Regions from separate parts of the Exiguobacterium sp. PHA03 genome, predicted to be linked through region 2. Evidence: riboswitches for the same ligand, from Rfam matches in the RefSeq annotation. Region 2 holds a riboswitch; each other region holds the start of a gene.
The links. A riboswitch is a leader RNA that binds a small molecule or an ion and turns the genes downstream of it on or off. The one in region 2 is predicted to bind S-adenosylmethionine.
Positions count from the first base shown of each region.

Region 1: another riboswitch for S-adenosylmethionine. It lies ahead of Q7C19_RS12885 (amino acid permease); the one in region 2 lies ahead of Q7C19_RS12495 (2,3-diketo-5-methylthiopentyl-1-phosphate enolase).
Region 3: another riboswitch for S-adenosylmethionine. It lies ahead of metK (methionine adenosyltransferase); the one in region 2 lies ahead of Q7C19_RS12495 (2,3-diketo-5-methylthiopentyl-1-phosphate enolase).
Region 4: another riboswitch for S-adenosylmethionine. It lies ahead of Q7C19_RS13660 (Na+/H+ antiporter NhaC family protein); the one in region 2 lies ahead of Q7C19_RS12495 (2,3-diketo-5-methylthiopentyl-1-phosphate enolase).

Region 1 covers NZ_JAUTYQ010000003.1:68,198-73,774, reverse strand. Annotated here, with positions in the region: gene mmuM (homocysteine S-methyltransferase) at 18-950, opposite strand; gene Q7C19_RS12885 (amino acid permease) at 925-2,328, opposite strand; SAM riboswitch class I at 2,406-2,507, opposite strand; gene Q7C19_RS12880 (polysaccharide pyruvyl transferase family protein) at 2,616-4,136, opposite strand; gene Q7C19_RS12875 (ketopantoate reductase family protein) at 4,342-5,256, opposite strand; gene Q7C19_RS12870 (GntR family transcriptional regulator) at 5,439-5,577, shown strand, end outside.
Region 2 covers NZ_JAUTYQ010000002.1:263,314-268,890, forward strand. Annotated here, with positions in the region: gene Q7C19_RS12485 (methylthioribulose 1-phosphate dehydratase) at 1-331, opposite strand, end outside; gene Q7C19_RS12490 (2-hydroxy-3-keto-5-methylthiopentenyl-1-phosphate phosphatase) at 328-987, opposite strand; gene Q7C19_RS12495 (2,3-diketo-5-methylthiopentyl-1-phosphate enolase) at 984-2,174, opposite strand; SAM riboswitch class I at 2,245-2,346, opposite strand; SAM riboswitch class I at 2,552-2,655, shown strand; gene mtnK (S-methyl-5-thioribose kinase) at 2,733-3,899, shown strand; gene mtnA (S-methyl-5-thioribose-1-phosphate isomerase) at 3,896-4,945, shown strand; gene Q7C19_RS12510 (sugar ABC transporter substrate-binding protein) at 4,957-5,577, shown strand, end outside.
Region 3 covers NZ_JAUTYQ010000001.1:1,642,386-1,647,962, forward strand. Annotated here, with positions in the region: gene Q7C19_RS08635 (MDR family MFS transporter) at 1-21, opposite strand, end outside; gene mnmM (tRNA 5-(aminomethyl)-2-thiouridylate-methyltransferase MnmM) at 178-774, shown strand; gene Q7C19_RS08645 (serine aminopeptidase domain-containing protein) at 825-1,529, opposite strand; gene Q7C19_RS08650 (GNAT family N-acetyltransferase) at 1,608-2,096, opposite strand; gene metK (methionine adenosyltransferase) at 2,234-3,442, opposite strand; SAM riboswitch class I at 3,571-3,697, opposite strand; gene pckA (phosphoenolpyruvate carboxykinase (ATP)) at 3,932-5,500, shown strand; gene Q7C19_RS08665 (EAL and HDOD domain-containing protein) at 5,527-5,577, opposite strand, start outside.
Region 4 covers NZ_JAUTYQ010000003.1:226,210-231,786, reverse strand. Annotated here, with positions in the region: gene Q7C19_RS13680 (YwpF family protein) at 8-499, shown strand; gene Q7C19_RS13675 (histidine phosphatase family protein) at 496-1,086, opposite strand; gene Q7C19_RS13670 (alpha/beta hydrolase) at 1,104-2,093, opposite strand; gene Q7C19_RS13665 (metal ABC transporter solute-binding protein, Zn/Mn family) at 2,263-3,276, shown strand; SAM riboswitch class I at 3,346-3,450, shown strand; gene Q7C19_RS13660 (Na+/H+ antiporter NhaC family protein) at 3,532-4,842, shown strand; gene Q7C19_RS13655 (hypothetical protein) at 4,882-5,085, opposite strand; gene Q7C19_RS13650 (aldo/keto reductase) at 5,245-5,577, shown strand, end outside.

The sequences.
Region 1 (5,577 bases), on a different contig from region 2:
TTTTTCGTCATCATTCATCACGTATGAGAAACCTGGCAAACCGAACGAATTTGCGCGATATGTTCCGGTGAAGTTCTACAACAACCGCCAATCAATCGTGCTCCAGCTTCATACCATGTCTTTGCGATGGCTTGGAACGACGTGCACTGATTCGTACCCGACCACGTCTTTGCGACCGGATCATAGACTTCACCGGAGTTCGGATAGACAATGATTGGAACACTCGTCAACGTCTTAACGTGACGGATGAAGTCGGTCGCGTAGGATGCCGGAAAACAATTTGCACCGATTGCTGCAAGTTGCGGATGCTGTCCGATTGTCTCGATGCATATCGCAAGCGGTGTTCCCTCACTGATGTGCGTCGCATCTTGAAGCGAGAACGTCAGCCAAGCAGATACTTCCGGGAACGCTTCGAGAATCCCGAACAACACGACAGCTTCCTCAAGCGACGGAATCGTCTCGAATGCCAGCAGATCAGCCCCTGCTTCAATCAATGCTTCGATGCGCGGTCTGTGGAAGGCTTCTAGCACATCTGCTGACACACCATAATGACCGCGATACTCAGAACCATCTGCTAAGTAGGCACCATAAGGACCAACTGATCCCGCAATCAATGCGGCACTCTTTCCGCTACGCGTCCGTGCATCTTGCGCTAAGGTAACCGTTTGTCGAATTAACGCTTGTGCTTCCTCGGTCGTGATGTGACGTTGCTTGAATCCTTCGATACTTGCTTGATAGCTTGAGGTGATCGCAACATCGGCGCCCACTTCAAAGTAATCGTGATGGACACGCTCAATCTGTTCCGGTGCTTCGATTAAGAGGCGTGCTGACCAGAGTGGATCGTTCAGGTCGAATCCCTTTTGTTCGAGTTCAGTCGCAAGCGCACCATCTAAAATTAGGAAAGGAACTTCCTGTAATCGTTGATCAACTGGATTTTTGATTCGGGACATCTTCAACACTCCGTTTCTGAGAAGAATTCGTGAACGCATGAACGACATAACAGATCACGATGAATGGGATACCGCAATACAAGGCGACTCGTTGCGTCGGATCAAATCCGATACCAATCAGGGAAATCAAACAGACGACAAAAGCGGCGATCGGTACCAATGGAAAGAGTGGTGTACGATAGACCAATTCGTCGACCGTATGCCCTTCGCGGAGGAATTGTTTCCGGAAGCGATACTGCGCAACGCTGATACTCATCCAGACGACGACGACAGCAAGGCCGGAAATCGAGACGAGCGCAATATAGACACTTCCTGCTGCATAGATGCTAGACAGCAAAGCAAGTCCTCCGCCAAGCATGCTGAACAATACAGCTCGAAGTGGAACCCCACTTGGCGTCACCTGGGCAAAGAAGCGCGGAATCATGCGTTCGTTCGCAAGCGACCAAAGCATCCGGGAGGCAGCGTAAAGCCCAGAGTTCGCTGCCGACAAGATCGCTGTCAGAATGACGAAGTTCATCACGTCTGCCGCATACGGAATTCCGATTCGTTCGAACACCGCAACGAACGGACTTTCGAGCACGCCCTTCCCTTCCGTTGGCAATAAGACGGCTAATACGATGATCGTACCGACGAAAAAGAGGACGAGTCGCAAAATCGTTGTTCGGATCGCAAGCGGAATCGTCCGCTTCGGATCGACCGCTTCACCCGCTGCGACGCCGATCAATTCCGTTCCTGAGTAAGCAAAGTTCACAGCAAGCATCGTCATGAAGATCGCAAATGCTCCATTTGGAAACAATCCTCCTTCCGTTAAGGAAGAAAAGAATGGTGCTGGGCTACTATCTTGTAATGGGATGAAGCCAACGATGGCTCCCGCACCAAGTAAAATGAACGCAATGATCGTTACGACCTTAATGGCGGAGAACCAAAATTCAACTTCAGCGAACACACGGACCTTCAAGACGTTGATACCAAGGATCATCGCAGCGAATAATGCACTGAACACCCAGACTGGAATCGACGGGAACCAACGTTGCATCAAAATGCCTGCTGCCGTGAATTCTGAACCAAGGGCGACCGTCCACGTCAGCCAGTAGAGCCAGGCCACCGTATAACCGGTACCGGGTCCGATATACTTCGTTGCGTACTTATGGAATGATCCGGTTTCCGGCATGTGCACAGCGAGTTCACCGAGACTTAACATGACTAAGTAGACGACGACGGCTCCGATCAAATACGACAAAATCGTTCCGACACGTCCCGCTTGTTCCAACGTATAACCTGTACTTAAAAATAATCCTGTTCCAATGACGCCTCCTAACGACAGCATGATCAGATGACGTGATTCCATCTTGCGTCGAAAAGCTCCGCTCGTTTTCATGAATCCATTTCCTCCTCGTTCCACCTATTTCAAACAAAAAACGCATCCTCACGGATGCGTCGGTCGACAATTCGGAAATCTTATCGATCGGGTGCAGCACCCGCAGGAATTAGCACAGTATCTTTCGACCTGTTGCTGAGGTTTCATAGGGCCAGTCCCTCCACCTCTCTGGATAAGTATGTAATTGTTCCTAACCCTATCAAGTCTTTTCCGAATTGTCAACACAATTCAGAATACTCCTACCAAAAAACATTCCGCATTATAATGACCCGGAATGTTAGAACACTTTATTTTTTTGCGAATAGATCCGCTGTCTTTAAGGCTGCACGAACCGCTTTTCGGTTCAATGTCCCTTGCTGGTGCTTCATTTTCTTCGTTTGGGCAGCCAGTTGCGCTTTGAGCGCCGCAATTTCCTGATCTTTTTGAGTCGTCGTTGTTTGTTTCTGCAATGCTTTGATTTTCTTATCTTTTTCAGCTAATTGAGCTTTTGCCTGTTTTTGCGCATCTGCGATTTTTTTATCTTTTTCGGCTAATTTCTTTTTTGCCTTTATTTGTGTATCTGCGATTTTTTTCTCTTGTTCTGGGAAGAAGCGTTCGAAACGAGCTACTGCTTCTTCGAGACTCACGCCAGAAATCGGTTGAACCGGTGGAAGTAGTTCCGCTTGCGCCATTTGACGGTCAAACGGTACATTCTCAGGATAGTTCGTCTCTTGATAAATGTGTTCAAGATCATTCACGTTCAAGAAATCAACGAAGTTGTCGAAGTTACCTGCTTGAACACGTGCCGGACTTTGGAAATCAGCATTGGCTACGACGTCGGATAATTGTGTATCCGCTTTGATGTCGTTCGCCCAAATATGCGTCAACTGATGATAATCCGTTAGTTCGCGCATTCGTGCATCCTTTGGAATGAGGATACTCGGCGTACCCGCAAGCGTTGCTGTGATATTTCCATGCAAGCGCGCACCAAAACTGAGGTCTGCCTGCCCGATGAAATCGAACCATGTTTGTGCGTTCAAGAAGAAACGAACACGATCGTTCATGTAAGCAGGATCCGACATCTTCACCGGATAGTTCGTCACGGACAAATCTGCGATCGGATGCGTTCCTGTATACGTCAATTTCAGTTCCTTCATCCATTGGGGAATGAAGTAATGATTCGGATACTCTTCCATTCCGCGCGTAATGAAATCAAGAACATTTTGTGGTGCTAAACGTGACGAGTTGACCGTAATCATCGACTCGGGCGTAATGTTCGTTTCACGAATATGTAAGTCGCGACCAAACGCGTACATCGAAGGACATCCGATGACACGATGATCAATGCCTTCGCGAAAACCAAGACGCGTCAAGTATTTCGACGTGATTTCCCCACGAAGACCAAGCATGCTTGAGCGCTCGAGAACGGCACTGACGAATGCTTTGACATCTTCATCGAACGGGAATCCACCATCTAAGTCTGGTTCAAACGGTGCACGTAAGCCTACACCGATGACGACGACTGGAATTTTTAATTTCTTGATAAGGCGGGTGTACTTCCGTAAAGTCGGTACGAATTCTTTTCGGAATGCGTCCGCTAACGGAATGACGTAGAGATCGAAGTTAGCATTGATCTCATCCGCCCGTTCTTCATCGTAATAGTAATAGTCCGGTGTAATCGTCGTACCTTCTGTCATTAACGTCCGAAAGATACTGTATTGATAAATGAGATTTCCAACGTTTCCTCCAATGGAATTATGTTTCATCAAATAAGGAGCATCGAACTGTTCGAATGGTGTCATACCTGCACGAATAATAATACGTTTCATAATGGATAAACTTCCCCTCTCGTCTGCTTCATTCGTCCTTGCAAGAAAAAAATGCGGAAAAATATATTATCACTTTTTTTCAATCTCATTAACAATAGATGAATTTTATTTCGGAAGTCAACGATTCCTAGGGGAAACAGGTCTTTCGTCATCAAAACGAAACATTTGTACTACTCCATTATTTTTCTAAAATAGAAAAATGTAACTATTTAATCGTTCCAAGATACATGCGTAAGTTTGATTCGACTAATTTTAAAGCTCTGAACCGTTCTGTCGAAGTAGGTTTTAACAAGGCGCTGAAAAAATGTTCCACTTCGACTGGCTGACCTTTTTCCATATCGCGCAACATCGACGATTTCATCGTATCTTCCATCGCATGCATCTGCTTCAATAGCACCGTTTCTGTATCGTCATTGAAGACCGCGCCCTGTTCTTCCATCGCCTGTTTCGCTTCGTTCATGACGTCTACAATCATCTGACGCCCGACAGCTTCTTCCCGAATCGAACCGATCGCTGAACGAAATAGCGTCGTCACACCCGCAAATGTCGAAATGAAAAGATACTTTTGCCACATGTCATCCATGATATGCATCGAGTACGCCATCGGTGCCTTCGCTTTCGCAAAACGTGTTGCGATCTCCTGCAAACGAGCTGTTGGTTTGCCGGTTCGTGAGCCAAACAACAGTCGATGTGACGGACTCGTCTGTAAAATGCGTCCTTCTGCATCAAGCGTCGATTCAATGAAGCAAAGACCGCCCAGTACACGCTCTTCTCCGAAGACTTCTGTTAACCGACGAATATGTTGCATGCCATTCAATAAAGGAATGATATACGTCTCGTTCGAAACGAATGGCGTAAGATCCTTTAAGACATTATCTAAGTGATAGGCTTTCGTCGAAAGCAAAACGACATCAAATACGTGATCCGGTCGCATGTCTCGTGTCACTAACTGAGGAGTGATCGTGATATCGCCATGAGGACTAGTGATCTGTAGACCTGTTTTTTGTAATTGTTCATATCGCTTCGGACGGACGAGAAAGGTCACCTGTTCACCTTGCTCAGCAAGACGGCCCCCGAAATAACCTCCGACTGCTCCTGCACCTACAACTAAAATGTTCATATGTACTATCTCCTCCTTACCCGTTCTGGTTATTGATTACTCCTTCACCCTAACATATTTGGAACCGATTTCCTGATTGCCAGTTGAATCTCTAAGATTTAAGTGAAGCGTTTGCATTTTAGAGAAAAACGTATATACTAACTTGTATACAAGTATACTCACTCTAGAAATCAGGTGATTTTATGTCAGAACTGTTATACCCCTTGAAATGGTTGTCAAAAGCTTCTGCCGGAGATCGTGTCGCGCACGAACTACGAATGCGGATCATTTCAGGAAAAATTGAAAGCGGTACCATATTATCCGAAAACAAAATAGCCTCTG
Region 2 (5,577 bases):
CGCCATATAACTCCGAAATCACATTGTTCGCAATCGTATGGACATGCAGGGAACATCCGGCGTTCGTTCGGTTGAACACTTCGACATGGAGCAATGTCTCAGCAGAAGGGCGCCCGGATTGCTCGCCGATCAATTGACCGGTCGCATCGACATGAACGAAGTCGTCAGGAGTCGTCTGCCGCTTATCTTTCCCACTTGCCGTCACAAGAAATTCAATCGGAATACCGGACGTCCGAATGGCGAGGTTACCACTCGTACCAGGGAACCAATCGCGCGCTGCAAGTTCTTGTTTGATGGCGCGTAGTTCTTCATACCGTCGCATGAATGTCATATCGTCACCTCCGATCGTGCTAAATCATGAACGATATCGTGGAACGTCTCAAAAGGTGTATAGGCGATATCATTTTCTTCACACAACGTGATCAGATAATCACGGGCATAGACACGATCCGCTTGTTTTGCGAGTTCGAAGTCCGTCACTGAGTCACCGATGACGATGATGACGTCATCGTCTTTGCATAATGTACGGGCAACGGATGTTTTACAACAGCCGCATCCATTCGTGCAATGGGCATCGCAGGCGTGTGGCCAATCGATGTGGACGAATGGACCACTGAAATCGGCAATGTTACAGTAAATCTGCTCTTGCTCGAGGAACGGTGCTAAGATCGGTTCGACGAAAAAGTCCATTCCACCGCTAACAATCGAAAAATGGATTCCTTGACGACGACTGTACTGAAGCAACTCCGAAAATCCTTCGCGAATGACGGCGCGCTCCATCAAGAAATCAAGATAGTCCGCTTTACCGTCGGACGGCAGAAGCGCGAACATCTGCCCGACACCACTTTGGATCGATAACGTCCGGTCGAGCACGCCACGTTTCAACGGTTCGAAGTCATTCACTGGCACAAATACCTCCATGAGTGCAATGATGTTATCCTGCATCGTTACGGTACCGTCGAAGTCACAAAGAATTCGTAAGGTCATGACTTGATCCCCCAAGCGTCGAGCGCGACTCGTAATTCTTCATGTCGTGACGCAGCATTCGATAGGGATTCATTTGCGAGTGCCGCATCAAGTGCTTGACGAAAAGCGATAACACCAGCCGCAGCACCTTGCGGATGACCATGTACGCCACCACCAGCGTTGATGACGGAATCGATCCCGAAGTCGCGTACGAGTTGAGCAACGAGTCCTGGGTGAATACCGGCTGAAGGGACAGGGAAAATCGCTTTCGTCTGACCGAGGCGAGTCGCTTCGACCGCGATGCCGCGGGCGACGTCCTTCGGAAGAGCGACATTGCCGTAAGGTGACGGGAATAGTGTTAAGTCTGCACCAGCAACGCGCGGTAATGTGCCAAGTAAGACAGGCGCTGCAACACCGTGGTTCGGGCTAGCAATCAATGCACCGCTGTAAGCCGGATGATTGAAAATGGGAACGTTGATCTCCGGATCACTTGCCAATTCACGTAAGACGTCGAGTCCGTATGTGAAGGTATTCAACAAGAAAGCAGTTGCTCCAGCGTCAATCAATCGTTTGGCTTGATCCTTGAGCGTAAAGACGGGACCACTAAGTGTGATCGCATACAACGCACGTTTACCGGTCCGGTGGAAATGAGCATCGATAACCTCACGTCCGATCCGTGCCCGATCAATCGTCGGTGTCAACGGATTGTCATATAGGATCTCATCGTCCTTGACGAGATCGATCCCACCAGCAAGTTGTCCTTCGAGTTGATCACGAAGGAACGATAAATCGCGTCCGATGACCCCTTTGAAGATGCTCATTAACAGTGGACGATCTTCGACACCAATCAAGGAACGAACCCCTTCAATCCCGAACTTCGCACCTGGAAAATCCGACGTGAATGTATCGGGTAGTAGCAGTTCTGTTAATTTGATTTCACCGTCGAGTGAGAGTTTCCCGAAGACGGTCGTCAAGATCGCAGAAAAGTCGCGCGATACATTGTGTTCCGGGTAACGAATCGTGATATAGCCTTTACCGTCGCGCTCTTCCGTATGTACGACTTCTCCTTTGAATGAGGCGAGTTGTTGTTGCTCAAGATGATTCAGCTCCGTCCAGGAACCAACCGTCAGACCAAGCGCGAGTTGTTCGGCGCGTTGCTCCAGTCGATCACGGGCGGTCAATTGATAAGTAGCTGTGATGTAAGACATGTCTTTCCTCCTTCAATAAAAAAATGGTCTCTCGTCAGCGACAAGAGACCATGAATGATTCGAACGTGGACTCTTATCTGTCAGCTTAGTAGCTGCAAGAATTAGCACCGTGCCAAAAGGTCGGTTGCTGCGACATCGTAGGGCTTGTCCCTCCGTCTGCTCTTGATAAGAATTGGATGAAATTGTGAAATCTAATTGCAATTTTTACATGAGAGTCACGACTTGTCAAACTATTTTTAGAAAATTTATTTTTTTGAAAATACTCTTTCTATATATGGAGCGAAAACGATATCCGTTTTTGCTTAATTTCGATTTGACAGCAGAGAAGAGGATTGCGTAAGATTCAAATCAATATCACACACGACAACTACATACGACTCTTATCGCGAGTTGGCAGAGGGAATTGGCCCGATGACGCCGCAGCAACCGACCACTTGGCACGGTGCTACATCCAACAGACGTTTCGTCTGAGAGATAAGAGGACGCAGTGACTTTCCTGCGCCTCTTTTCGATGACGAAAAGAGGCGCTTTTTCGTGTATCACACAGGGGGAACTGAGATGACATACAAAGCATTTACAGAACAGGACGCGATCGAACGGGTCCGCTCACTAGGACTGATCGGCGACGGAACCGTCGAAGCAGAAGAGATTGGCGACGGCAATCTGAACCTTGTCTTTCGAATTCGAGAAGGTGAACATCGATTGATTCTAAAACAAGCACTCCCGTACGCGAAAGTCGTCGGTGAGAGCTGGCCACTATCACTCGAGCGGGCGTGGATCGAGCAATCCGCACTCCGTGAATTCGCCCGGCATGCCGTGCCGTTCGTACCGCGTGTCTTTCATGCTAGTCACGACGAGGCGTATACGGTCATGGAAGATCTTTCACATCTGACAATCGTTCGAAGCGGTTTACTCGCAGGTGAACAGTATCCGTTGCTTGCGGAACATATTGGTTCTTATCTCGCTCGGACTTTATTCCATACATCGGACTTTGCGCTTGGTCCGGTTGAAAAAAAACGTGTCGCCCGAACGTACTACAATCCGGACTTGTGCGACATCACGGAAAAATTAATCTTCACGGATCCGTTCCATGACGCGGAGACGAACGAGATTGAAGCCGGGCTTGAAGAAGAGGTGGCACGTCTGTGGGCGGACGATGAGTTGAAACGCGAAGTCGCAAAACTCGAAGCGCTTTTCATCACAAAAGGAGATGCGTTGCTACACGGCGATCTACATACAGGAAGCATCTTTGCTTCGGCAACGGAAACGAAAGTCATCGATCCAGAATTCGCCTTTTATGGTCCATTCGGATTCGATGTCGGACAGTTCATCGCCCACTTATTCTTTGCAGCATACCCGGATTATTCAGCACTTCGTGATGCCCGGATTCGCGACATCGATACGTTCTGGCTGACGTTCGCTTCGACGTTCCGCGCCTTATGGGAACGCGAAGCCGTCGAACCATTCCGGACATCGGGACTCGTCGACGATGTACTGAGCACGATCTTGCAGGATGCACTCGGCTTTGCCGGTTGCGAACTGATTCGTCGGACGATCGGACTCGCACCAGTCGCTGATTTAGAAACGATTAGTTCTATTACGGAACGACTAGAACGAAAACAACATGCTTTACGTTTAGGATCGGCGTTAATCAAACGTCGGACCGAATGCCGGACATTTGATGATTTACGAAACTTCGACGTAACGGAGGAACTTAGCCGATGAGTACATTCGTTCAAAGTATTCGTTATGAAGATCGTGTCTTGACAATTCTCGATCAGACACGTCTACCGCAGGAAGAACACTATGAAGTCATTACCGATCTTGCACAAGCGGTCGAAGCGATTAAACAACTGCGCGTCCGAGGGGCGCCTGCGATCAGTTTATTTGGCGGATTCGTACTCGTTCAAGAGGCGTACCGGTTTGAAGCAGAACTGTCGATCTATAAGCAGACTTTGCTTGAGACATCAGCGACGTTACTCGCGACACGACCGACGGCTGTTAACTTACGAAATGTCCTTGATCAATTGAATCCAATCATTCAAGACGGGACGTCGGTAGAAGAGATCCGCGAACGGCTCGAGCAGCGGACGATTGCCTTATACGATCAGGATGCGCAGACGTCACGTCAAATCGGGATTCATGCACTTGAATTGTTCCAGTCAGGTAACCGGATCCTAACGATCTGTAATGCTGGATCGATTGCGACCGCTGCTTATGGAACAGCACTTGCGCCGTTCTATATCGCAAAAGAACGCGGCATTGAATTATCTGTTTTTGCGAGTGAGACGCGACCATTACTGCAGGGAGCACGACTGACGACATGGGAGCTACAACGTGCCGGCATCGATGTCACGCTAATTACAGATAACATGGTCGCCCATACGCTGAAAGAAAAACAGATCGATGCAATCATCGTCGGGGCGGACCGGATTACACGAAACGGAGATACGGCGAATAAGATCGGAACGTTCCAACTAGCATTACTTGCTCAAGCTTTCGGTATCCCGTTTTACGTCGCAGCACCGCTCTCGACGTTTGATTTCTCACTTATTTCCGGAGACGCGATCGAAATTGAAGAACGTGATCCGCAGGAAGTGACGACTGTCCAAGGTGTTGCGACAGCACCAGAAGGAGTTGCTGTCTTCAACCCAGCTTTTGATGTCACACCACACACCTTAATCACGGGCATCATCACCGAACTTGGTGTCATCACGCAACCGAATGAAGAAACGATTGAACAATTAACAGGGCTTCAACCCCTCGGATAAGGAGATATGTCATGAAAAAACTAGCTTACGCCGTCCTAGCACCGGCCTTATTACTAGCGGCTTGTGCGAATGGAGAAGCCACGACGACGAAGGTCGTCAAGGATGTACCAAAAGGGGTTCAATCGGACGTCAAGATCGCCGTCATCCGCAACCTGGCATCGGACGACCATACGAAACAATTCCTTGATGGCGCACGAAGTGAAGGCGAAGCGCTCGGCTTTAAAGTCAGCACGTTCATTTCGGAAGGTAACGATGTCAAGTTCAAGGAACTGGTCGCGCAAGCGATTCAGCAAGATTATGACGGGCTCATCATCTCGCACGGTAAGGAAGACTATGCCTATGACATGATCAAACCAGCAGTCGATAAAGGACTAAGGGTCGTGACGTTCGATACGGTCACGAAGAAAAAAGGAGCATCTCTACAAGGCGTGACGGAAACGTTCCAAAACGATCATCAACTTGCGAAGCTATCACTCGATGAAGTGACGAAGGTGACGGACAAAAAGCCGGTCCGTGTCATCAAACTCTGGTTCGGACCAGGTTTTGCCCCGCTCGATCGTCGTCAGGAAATCTATAAGACGTACGAAGCAGACGGAAAAATCAAAACGCTTGAGACGGTTGGACCGACGAAC
Region 3 (5,577 bases), on a different contig from region 2:
CGCTTTTGGTAATTTTGGCATACCTTTGGTCCTCCTATTTCATTCTCAACCTTGCCACTTTACGCAATCCCTCCCCCGCCTGTCAAGCCACTTCACTTTTCGTCAATGACTCAAAAGATGGTATAATGCAGGAGGAATCATACATACGATGATCATGTATAAAGAGAAAAACAGCCCATAGGAACAGGAGTCTATGCCATGTCACTTGCCCGTGTACTACCTTATACGAAACAATTACTGGAGTCCGTCATCGAACCTGGTGACTGCGTCGTCGATATGACTGCCGGAAATGGACATGATACGCAGTTCTTAGCAGAATGCGTCGGTCCAGAAGGTAGAGTCCTTGCGTTCGACGTCCAAGCTCAAGCCATCGAGGAATCGACACGACGTCTCGACGAAGCCGGAATGTTAGAACGTGTCGATCTTTATCACGAAAGTCACATCCATGTTGGTGCGCGTCTTTCGGACGAACGACGGCCTGTTCGTACCGGCGTCTTCAATCTCGGATACTTGCCTGGAAGTGATAAATCGATCACGACGACAGGTGAAGAGACGCTTGAAGCACTCGACGCTCTCCTCCCGGTACTTGCACCTGGTGGTCTTGTCGTCCTTGTCGTCTATCACGGTCATCTTGAAGGAAAACGGGAACGCGATGCTGTCCTAGATTACGTCACAGCCCTTGATCAGCAAGGTTATGCCGTTCTTCAGTACCGCTTCTTGAATCAACAGAATCATCCACCGTTCATCATCGCGATCGAGAAAAAAGTGCGCTGACAGTAGAAATAAAGAAGTGATGGCTTCCGCTATGGAAACCATCACTTTTTTCATTCTTCAACTAATTTAAAAAACAACAATAATTTTTCCGCAAACCGTGTATTCAACCGTTCAAAGCTGAAATGCGGGAAACCGTGTAGACGTTGTAAGTAAATCTGATCGCCACCCATTTTCCGACATACTTCGAGTGTCAGTTTAACGTCTGCGAACTGATCGTCTGGTGCATAAAAACAAGCCAAGTTTACACGAGGCAGTTTTTTTCGTTCCTCGTCATGTACGACGATCTCTTCTTCGATTTCCCGGTACTGCGCATACGTCAGTTCACCGATGCGAACGGTATCTTCCGTACTTTGACCAAACGGCAACGTACCGAGTGGCGCATCGGGACGGAAACGATCAAACGCACTCGCGAAGACTTGTTTGACACCTCCGAGTTGTTTCGACGGATGCCAATCAAACAATGGTGAAACGAACGCAAGACTTGCGACTGGTAGTTCATATTCTTGCAACAGACGATTGACGACGAGTGCCCCCATGCTACAGGCGATGATATGAATCGGTAGCTTTCGTTTTCCTGCTTCGCGTAATGCTTCTTTTAACAGTTGACCGTGCTCTTCAAACGAAATGCGACGTGGTGCGTCGACGAGTAGCACTTCATACTCTCTTTCGAGTACTCGAATCAAAGCTTCACTCGGACGGGCACGCAGTTGTAACGGATAGACTAATACGATGATTCCTGTTGGTTGTTCAACCACAAACTCACCTCTTCACTTCATACTTCCTTTTCACGATACCTTATTTCAAACGCAAACGAAACCGTCCCGAGACGGATTTCACGAGGCAACATGGCGAAGACGAACGACTGATTCCGCTTGCCCAAACACTTCTTCCGTCATCTCACTAAGTTCTTCAAAACCAAATGAGGTCAGGAATTGACGCGCTTTATAGTTACGTGCTTCCACGTAGACTTCGAGTGGGACGGCTCCTTGTCGTTCGAGTTCACGAATCAGACGTCTTCCGATTCCGTTTTGCTGATATTCCGGCAAGACGTAAAGCCGAATGATCTCCCATGTTCCTTCGACATCAACAGCATGAATGAAACCGACGATTTCCTCGTCGATGATTCCGACATAAAAATACTCTCCCCGTGCTTCTTCCGCCGTCCGGATCGCACGAACGACTTCTTCTTGCGGATACGCCTCCTGCACGAAATGCGCTTTCGAACGTTCGGAATAGATTTCTTCATAAGTATCCAACCAAGATGTGATAGCAATGTCATGAATACGTCCTGCATCAGCTGGAATAGCTTCGCGTATTTCCATAATCGGAACCCCCCTTTATACTCATACAAATCGACTCATGTACTTTTACCCTTTTCTAGAAAAAACATTCGTTTCCTGCAAAGTTCCGCGGAAACAAAAAAGCCCGAAAACCCACGTAGGATTTCCGGACTTTTTGATTATGCGAAACGTTTTGCTTGTTCTTCAAGAACTGCTGCTTTATCTGTTTGCTCCCATGGAAGCTCAACATCTGTACGACCGAAGTGACCGTATGCAGCTGTTTGACGATAGATCGGACGACGGAGATCAAGCATGTTGATGATTCCAGCCGGACGAAGATCGAAGTTTTCAGCAACCAATTCGACGAGTTGTGCTTCAGGAAGTTTTCCTGTGCCGAATGTATCAACTGCGATTGATACAGGGTGCGCGACACCGATTGCGTACGCAAGTTGAACTTCTGCTTTGTCTGCAAGACCTGCAGCAACGAGGTTCTTCGCGACGTAACGTGCTGCGTATGCAGCTGAACGGTCGACTTTTGTTGGATCTTTACCTGAGAATGCTCCACCGCCGTGGCGTGCGTATCCACCATACGTATCAACGATGATCTTACGACCAGTCAATCCAGCATCTCCTTGTGGTCCGCCAATGACGAAACGACCAGTTGGGTTGATGAAGAATTTCGTTGCTGCGTCGATGTATTCAGCCGGGATGACCGGTGTGATGACGTGTTCTTTCAAATCAGCTTGGATTTGCTCAAGCGTAACTTCTTCCGCATGTTGTGTCGAGATGACGATCGTATCGACACGAACCGGCTCGTTGTTCTCGTTGTATTCGACCGTGACTTGTGTTTTTCCGTCCGGACGAAGGTAGTCGAGTTGACCGTTTTTACGCACTTCTGCCAAACGGCGTGCGAGACGGTGCGAAAGCGAAATTGGAAGTGGCATGAGTTCTGGTGTTTCTTTCGTTGCGTAACCGAACATAAGACCTTGGTCTCCTGCACCGATTGCATCGATTTCTGCATCAGACATGCTACCTTCACGTGCTTCAAGCGCTTGGTCGACACCAAGAGCGATATCTGCTGATTGCTCATCGATCGATGTCAATACAGCACATGTATCCGCATCGAAACCGTATTTCGCGCGTGTGTAGCCGATTTCACGAATCGTTTCACGAACGACTTTTGGAATGTCGACGTAAGTGGATGTCGTGATCTCACCTGCAACGAGAACGAGACCTGTTGTAACAGAAGTTTCTGCCGCAACACGTGCATTTGGATCCGCTGCAAGAATCGCATCGAGGATTGAATCCGAAATTTGGTCACAGATTTTATCTGGATGACCTTCAGTGACTGACTCCGACGTGAATAGTCGGCGATTAAGGTTTGTCATGTATGACCCTCCCAAAAAAGAATTTGACGGTGTACTCATTTCCCCTAGTTGAGTGGGACGGTAAAATGAAAAAAACCTTTCCAAGTCCAAAAAATGGTCAGGGAAAGGTTGTGCGTTCTTCCTTTACCCTCTTATCGTTCGAAGTGTTTACTTCGCTTCAGGAGAGCACCTTTTCCCTCATTAATATATGAATTAATGTAGGACGGTTGCCGGGTTTCTTCGGGCCTTGTTCCCTCCACCTGCTCAGAATAAGAGTATCCGTTACGAATTACATGATATAAAGTTGTACCTACTCTGTCAAGCAAGGTTTCAAATTCTAGTCGAAACTTTTTAAAAGAGATGTTAAACTATTAATGCTGAAAGCGTTTCCAGATAAATAGAAATCAGCACTAGAAAATGATTGCGCTCCCTTTAGTATGTCATATATAATGAATGTGTCATACTAAATGCAGTGAGCCAAAACCAACGTAGGGGAAAGGTGGGGTCAGGATGCCGATGACGGTCCTGAATATCGAAGAACTACTCAAGAAAGAGCATGTGTTCAAACAACTATCTGTTGCTGAACTTGTCGAACATGCGATTCGAAACGAAGAAGGTGTCCTTGCTGAGAACGGCGCACTATCTGTAGAAACGGGGAAATTTACAGGTCGTTCACCAAAAGATAAGTTCATCGTCCGTGATTCTTCCTGCGAGTCTCACATTGATTGGGGTCATGTTAACCAACCGATGGATGGAGACAAATTTGAACAATTGTTACAAAAGGTTCTTCGTTACATGAACGAAGCCGATCAGCTCTACTACACAGAAGCTGCTGCTGGGGCAGATACGCACTTCACCCTTCCGGTTCGTGTGCTCACACAATACGCTTGGCATAACCTGTTTGCCAAACAACTCTTTTTACGCGAGTATCCTGAAGTGGCTGCCTTCGAACCGTTCACGGTCGTCTACGCGCCACATTTCAAAGCAGATCCTACCGTTGACGGAACGAATTCCGAGACATTCATCGCCATGTCGTTTGAACACCGGATCGTCTTGATCGGTGGAACCGAATATGCGGGCGAAATCAAAAAATCGATTTTTTCCGTCATGAACTACCTCTTACCACAAGAAAATGTCCTTTCGATGCACTGTTCAGCAAACGTCGGACACGAAGGCGACGTCGCCTTGTTCTTCGGTCTATCCGGTACTGGTAAGACCACCCTGTCAGCAGACGATAGCCGTCAATTGATCGGTGACGATGAGCATGGTTGGTCGCATGACGGCGTCTTCAACATTGAAGGTGGATGTTATGCGAAGACGGTCAATCTGTCACGCGAAAAAGAACCGCAAATTTTTGATGCGATCCGTTTCGGAACTGTCCTTGAAAACGTCATGCTCGATGAATCTCGTCATCCTGATTACGATGACACATCGTTGACAGAAAATACACGTGCTGCTTATCCGATCACAGCGATCGATAACATCGCTGTTCCATCACGGGCTGGTCATCCGAAGACGATTGTCTTCTTGACGGCTGATGCGTATGGCGTCTTGCCTCCGATCAGTAAATTGACGAAAGAACAAGCAATGTATCATTTCCTATCAGGTTATACATCAAAACTTGCTGGAACAGAGCGTGGTATCACGGAACCGGAAGCAACGTTCTCGACATGCTTCGGTTCACCATTTCTTCCACTGATACCTGAAAAGTATGCGACGATGCTCGGAGAACTGATTGATCGTCACGGTGTGACCGTTTATCTCGTCAACACAGGCTGGACAGGCGGTGCTTACGGGACAGGTAGTCGAATGAAGCTATCGTATACACGGACGATGGTCAACGCTGCCGTCAACGGAACACTTGCAGCGATTCCAACAGAAGAGCACCCAATCTTCGGACTTCATATGCCACTTGAAGTTCCTGGTGTTCCAAGTGAATTACTCAATCCGGTACGCGTCTGGTCAAATCCTGACGAATACAACACACAAGCGCGTTCGCTTGCTGAGAAATTCCAACATAATTTCCTTCGTTTCGAAAGTGCGACGGATGCGATCAAGTCAGCAGGTCCATGTCTATAAAAAAAAGAGCCTCAGGGCTCTTTTTTTTATAGAATGGCATCTGTCTCTTCTTGAAGATGCATCTCTTTTTGCATAAG
Region 4 (5,577 bases), on a different contig from region 2:
TTTTTTCATGAAAACCTTTAAATTATGCACATTGCGCATTTTAATGGACGAGTCAGGACGTGATACGACGATTCCCGTCGCCATTCAAGACGGACTAACGGTCAGTACCGAACAAACGGCACAATGGGTCGCAGAAATCGTCGTTCCTTCGAGCGATCAGCCGATCGTCGATGAATTGTTCACAAAACATTTACGTGCTTTGATTGAAATCACGATCTCACGACCCGATAATGACCCTGCCGCGATGATCGTCACGCCTCTTGAACGGACTGCCTTAAGCGAACACGTCTCCTATGTCTTCACTGGTAAGATGGTCATGATGAAGAATGATTTATCCGAATCGATCTTACGTGAAGTCGTCGAGGATGGATTCGCTGGTGAGGAACTCGTCCAAGAATACAAGGATCGTCGTTCAAAACGCGGTGCACATATCACGAGTATCGCTAAAGAAACATTTAAACAGTATCTAGCAGAACATCCAGAAACACCGATTTCTTAAGGTTTTTCGACTTCGTCCGTGATGTGATCCGCTACATTGATTCGATCAATCGTATAGTGGTCCGTATATTGGATATAATTCGCACATGCATTTTTCAAAGGTGTCCGGTAACTGAATGTCTCATCAATCGACGATAAGGCTGCTTTGATCGTATGCGAGTGACAGACGATTAAGATTCGTTTCCCCTCATACGTTCGTGTCACTTCCTGTAATGCTTCGAATACGCGATCCTGAATCGCTTGTTCCGTTTCAAGACCCGGAACACGTTTCGTATCGTTCGCTTGAACAGCTTCATAAATCGACGCAACCGGTTCACCGGAAGCAGCACCAAATTCACGCTCAACGAGTCGGTCATCGGTCGCTGTGATCGTCAATCCGACCGCACGTCCGATGATTTCTGCTGTCTCAACAGCGCGAGACAACGGGCTTGCTAGCAAGACATCCCACTTTTCATTGGCTAGATAAGCGGCGCTGAGTTCCGCTTGTCTTTTTCCTGTTGCATTCAACGGGATATCTTCTCTTCCTTGGATTCGTTCATTTAAGTTCCAATCCGTCTGACCATGTCGCACTAAACAAATTTCAGTCATGTCTCTGTCTCCTTCATTCAAGAAATATGACTGATTGTATCATGTTTTTCATCGGGAAGTTGTCGCGGTGGCAATAACAACACCTGACAAGTGAAGCGTTCAATTCGTTCGAGCAGTCGTTCAATTTTCAATGGATTTTCTGTCTGTGCAAAACTAGCAAGTGAGTGGGTACCGTTCGGAAAAGAAAACAAACGGACATCAGCTCCGACATCGGCTCCTTTTTCAACGAAGTGAAGAGCTTGGGAAAACGGAACGATTGGATCTTTTTTGCCATGCAGGAGCATGATCGGTGGGGCGTCTGACGAGAGATGCGTCACAGGTGAAACGTGAGTCATGAGCTTGCGCCATTCTTCCCGTCCACCTTTATAAAACTTAATGTGAGCGATCCAGGTCTGAATGAAAGTAAACAATAAAAAATTCGTCGGTGGATATAAGGCAATGACACCACTGATCAATGGCATGTGTCGTTCATCGCGCTCACCAACGAAAGCAGATGGGGCAAGTGCCGTCGTCAGCATGAGTGCAGCTCCGGCTGAGTCTCCCCATACCATCATCCGTCCTCTTAAAATGCGAAGATCTTCTGCTTCTTTGTTCAAAAAGCATAAGGCATCCCGTACATCTTCGAGATTATCCGGAAAATAACTGCCTTCTTCAAACAGACGATAATCGATACTACAAACAGCAACCCCAAGTTCAAGCAGGCGATCAACGATCGGGCTAAAACAGAACAGATCCTCGCGCTCTCCACGAACGAATGCGCCACCGTGCGCGTAGATCGCGACTGGAAACGGTCCTTCCCCCGGCGGATAATAGAGATCGAGTTGTAAGGTACGGTCTCCCACTTGTTTGTAAGTGAGTGTCCGCGGTGCGAGTTGTTTTTCTGTGATTGGCAAGGCGGGTTCAGTCCACCGAAGTAATGCACCGTAATTGTTCCAGATACTTGCTCCCGCAGCTGCCGTCGTTAGTAGTGCAGCTCCCCCCATTAGCCATGCAGTTTCACGTTTCACTTGATCACCTCCAAAATACGTATCAATTCCTTCATTTTATTATCCTTTTACCCCGTTTTAAAAGAAGTCGAACGTCTCGGTATTCGTACTTGACGCTTCTCAAACGTTCCGCTATAGTGAAAAAGTCCAAATCGGAATAATTACGTTTTAATAACGGAGGTAACATATAATGAAAAAAATCATTCCTGCTTTAACGGTCGCATTCGCGAGCGCAAGTATCCTCGCAGCTTGTGGATCAAACACCGATTCATCGACTTCAGATGATAAAAAGACGGAAATCTATACATCGACGTTCGCAACAGCTGCCATTGCCCGTGAAATCGGTGGTAATCAAGTCAACGTGAAGATGATCGTCCCACCTGGAGCAGATCCGCACTCCTATGAACCGACGTCAAAGCAACTCACTGAGATTGCCAAAGGTGACCTTTTCCTTTTGACAGGTACGACACTTGAACCCTATTCAAAAAAAATCCAAGAGAGTCTAAAAGGCACGGACGTCCGGTTCGTCGAGACGAGTAAGGATGTCACTTTGCTGGAATCGGATGCTACGCTTCACGCACATGAAGAAGAGGGACATACAGAAGATGAGCATGCGCACGAAGAAGCAGGGCACGATGATCACGCAACTGATGAACATGCGCACGAAGAGGAAGAACACGATCATGGAAAATACGATCCACACGTCTGGCTTGATCCTGTCAACGCCAAAGCAATGGCACGTTCTATCACAGTCGCCTTATCAAAAGAAGTACCAAAAGACAAAGCAACATTCGAAAAAAACTTGAAAGCGTTCGATCAGCAGGCTGACGCACTCGATAAAGAGTTCAAGCAAGCCGTCGCTGACGGATCAAAAAAAGAACTTCTCGTTACACATGCAGCTTACGGTTACCTCGCCGAACGATATGGTTTCACGCAGCTTCCAATCGCCGGAATTTCCCCTTCCGATGAACCCTCACAAAAGCAACTGGCTGCTTTAGTGAAAGAAGCGCGGATGCATGATTTGAAATACGTCGCGTTCGAAGAAACGGTTTCACCAAAGGTTGCGCGTGTCATCCAAAAAGAAATCGGAGCTAAATCCGTGACGATCCATAACCTCGAGTCGGTGACGAAATCGCAGCAAAACAGCTCGTATTTTAAGTTGATGGAAGAAAACGTCCAGACGTTAGAACAGGCACTTCAGTAAAGTACAGTTGACACGCGTTACTCAATGCGGTACGGTAAGAAACGTGTTTTACAACAATTGAATGACTTCTTTTTATCGCGAGAAACGGAGGGACTGGCCCAATGATGTTTCGGCAGCGGACGATTTGATTCGTACTGTGCCAAATCCAGCAAGCGAAAGCTTGAGAGATAAGAAGAGCGTCTTTATTTCATAAAGACCTCCTTCTTTCTTGCGAAGGGGTCTTTTTTTGTATCTTTGAGAAACGAGGTATCAACAATGAAAGAAACGATTACGCCTAACAAATGGGCACTTCTTCCGCTCGTCGTGTTCCTGGTCCTCTTCATCGGAGCCGGTATCTTCTATGACGATTTTTACAAATTTCCGATTCTGATCGCCGCTTTGATCGCGTTGATCTTTGCTGCAATCATGACGAAAGGATCGATCAATCAAACGGTCGAACGTATCGCAACCGGTGCCGGAAATCCTGATATCATGATCATGGTCTTCATTTTCTTATTAGCCGGTGCGTTCTCTGGAACAGCGGAAGCGATCGGCGCAATCGAAGCAACTGTCAATGCTGCTTTGACGTTCTTACCTCCTTCACTCCTGATGAGTGGGATATTTGTTATCGCAGCATTCATCTCGATGGCAATGGGTACCTCGACAGGAACGATTGCCGCACTTGCTCCAATCGCCTTCGGTATTCATGAAGCAACAGGTATCAACGTTGCGATCGCAGCAGCGTCAGTCGTTGGTGGTTCGATGTTCGGTGATAACTTGTCGTTCATCTCGGATACGACAATCGCTGCCGTTCGGACACAAAAAACGAACATGCGCGATAAATTCCGGACGAACTTCATGATCGTTCTCCCGGCTGCCGTCTTAACGGTCATCTTACTCGCGTTCGTTTCTGGTTCTGGCGATGCGGCAGCAGCTAAAGCATTCGAGTTCTACAAATTAATTCCGTATCTCGCCGTCATCGTCCTTGCACTATTTGGTGTCAATGTCATTCTTGTTCTCGTCGGTGGCACATTGCTCACTGGAATCATCGGTATGATCGACGGTAGCTTTGGCTTAAGTGGGTTCGTCCTTTCGATGTCTGAAGGAATGATGGGCATGGCAGAGATTTCAATCTTGACACTCCTCATGGGTGGTCTCGTCAGTTTGATCACGTTCAATGGCGGAATCGCCTACTTGAAAGAGACGTTGACGCGCAAGATTTCACAGCGTCGCGGTGCTGAATTCAGTATGGCAGCACTCGTCAGTGCGACGAACCTCGCAACGGCGAACAATACGATCTCGATTCTCGTCGCTGGACCACTCGCGGCTGAAATCGCTGATACGTATGAAATCGACCGCAAGAAATCAGCGAGTATTCTTGATATCTTCTCTTGCGGTATTCAAGGCATCATTCCGTATGGGGCACAACTGCTGATCGCAGCAGAGTTGACGAAGACAGCTTCACCAGAACTGATTCCGTATCTGTTCTATCCGTTCCTGCTCTTCGTCTGTGGATCGATTGCCATCATCTTTGGTTTCCCACGTCCGAAAAAATCAGTTGCTCAACAGGAAAAAATCTCTTCTTAACCAACGACAGGTCCGATCATGGTGATCGGACCTGTTTCATTATTTTTTCTGCTTCGCTTGTCGTTCTAAAATCAAATACGCGATTGCTGGAAGTGGAAACTGAAGGAGTCCCGCGCCTCCCCATACCCACGGGTTACGTCCTGATTTTCGTGCACTGAAAAATAGGCTAACTGCTTGCATGACCAACAAGGCACTAATACTAAGCCAAGCTCCCTTTGATAGCTTTTTATTCTTTTGAGCCATCCTTTCTCCCCCTCTTTCTGACATACGGTCAGATGTGATGAATTCTCTTTTATTTTAACCCATTCTATTCCTCCATGAGCATGGAAACGGACGGTTTCGTTCGTTCGTGCTAAACTAAACGAGCAAATCTAAACTACGTTTTATGAGGAGGAGTAACACATGCAATACGCAAAACTTTCAAACGGTATTACGATTCCCCAAATCGGATTCGGTGTCTGGCAAGTAGACGAAGAAACAGAAGCACCCGCTGCTGTTGCTGAAGCACTACGTGTCGGCTATCGTCATATCGATACAGCTGCTGTCTATAAAAACGAGCGCGGTGTCGCAAAAGGAATCAAAGAAAGCGGCGTGAAACGTGAGGATCTCTTCTTAACGTCGAAAGTCTGGAACGATGATATTCGTGCCGGTCGGACGAAGGAAGCATTCGCAGAATCGCTCGAACGTCTCGAAACAGACTACCTTGACCTCTACCTGATCCACTGGCCAGTCGAA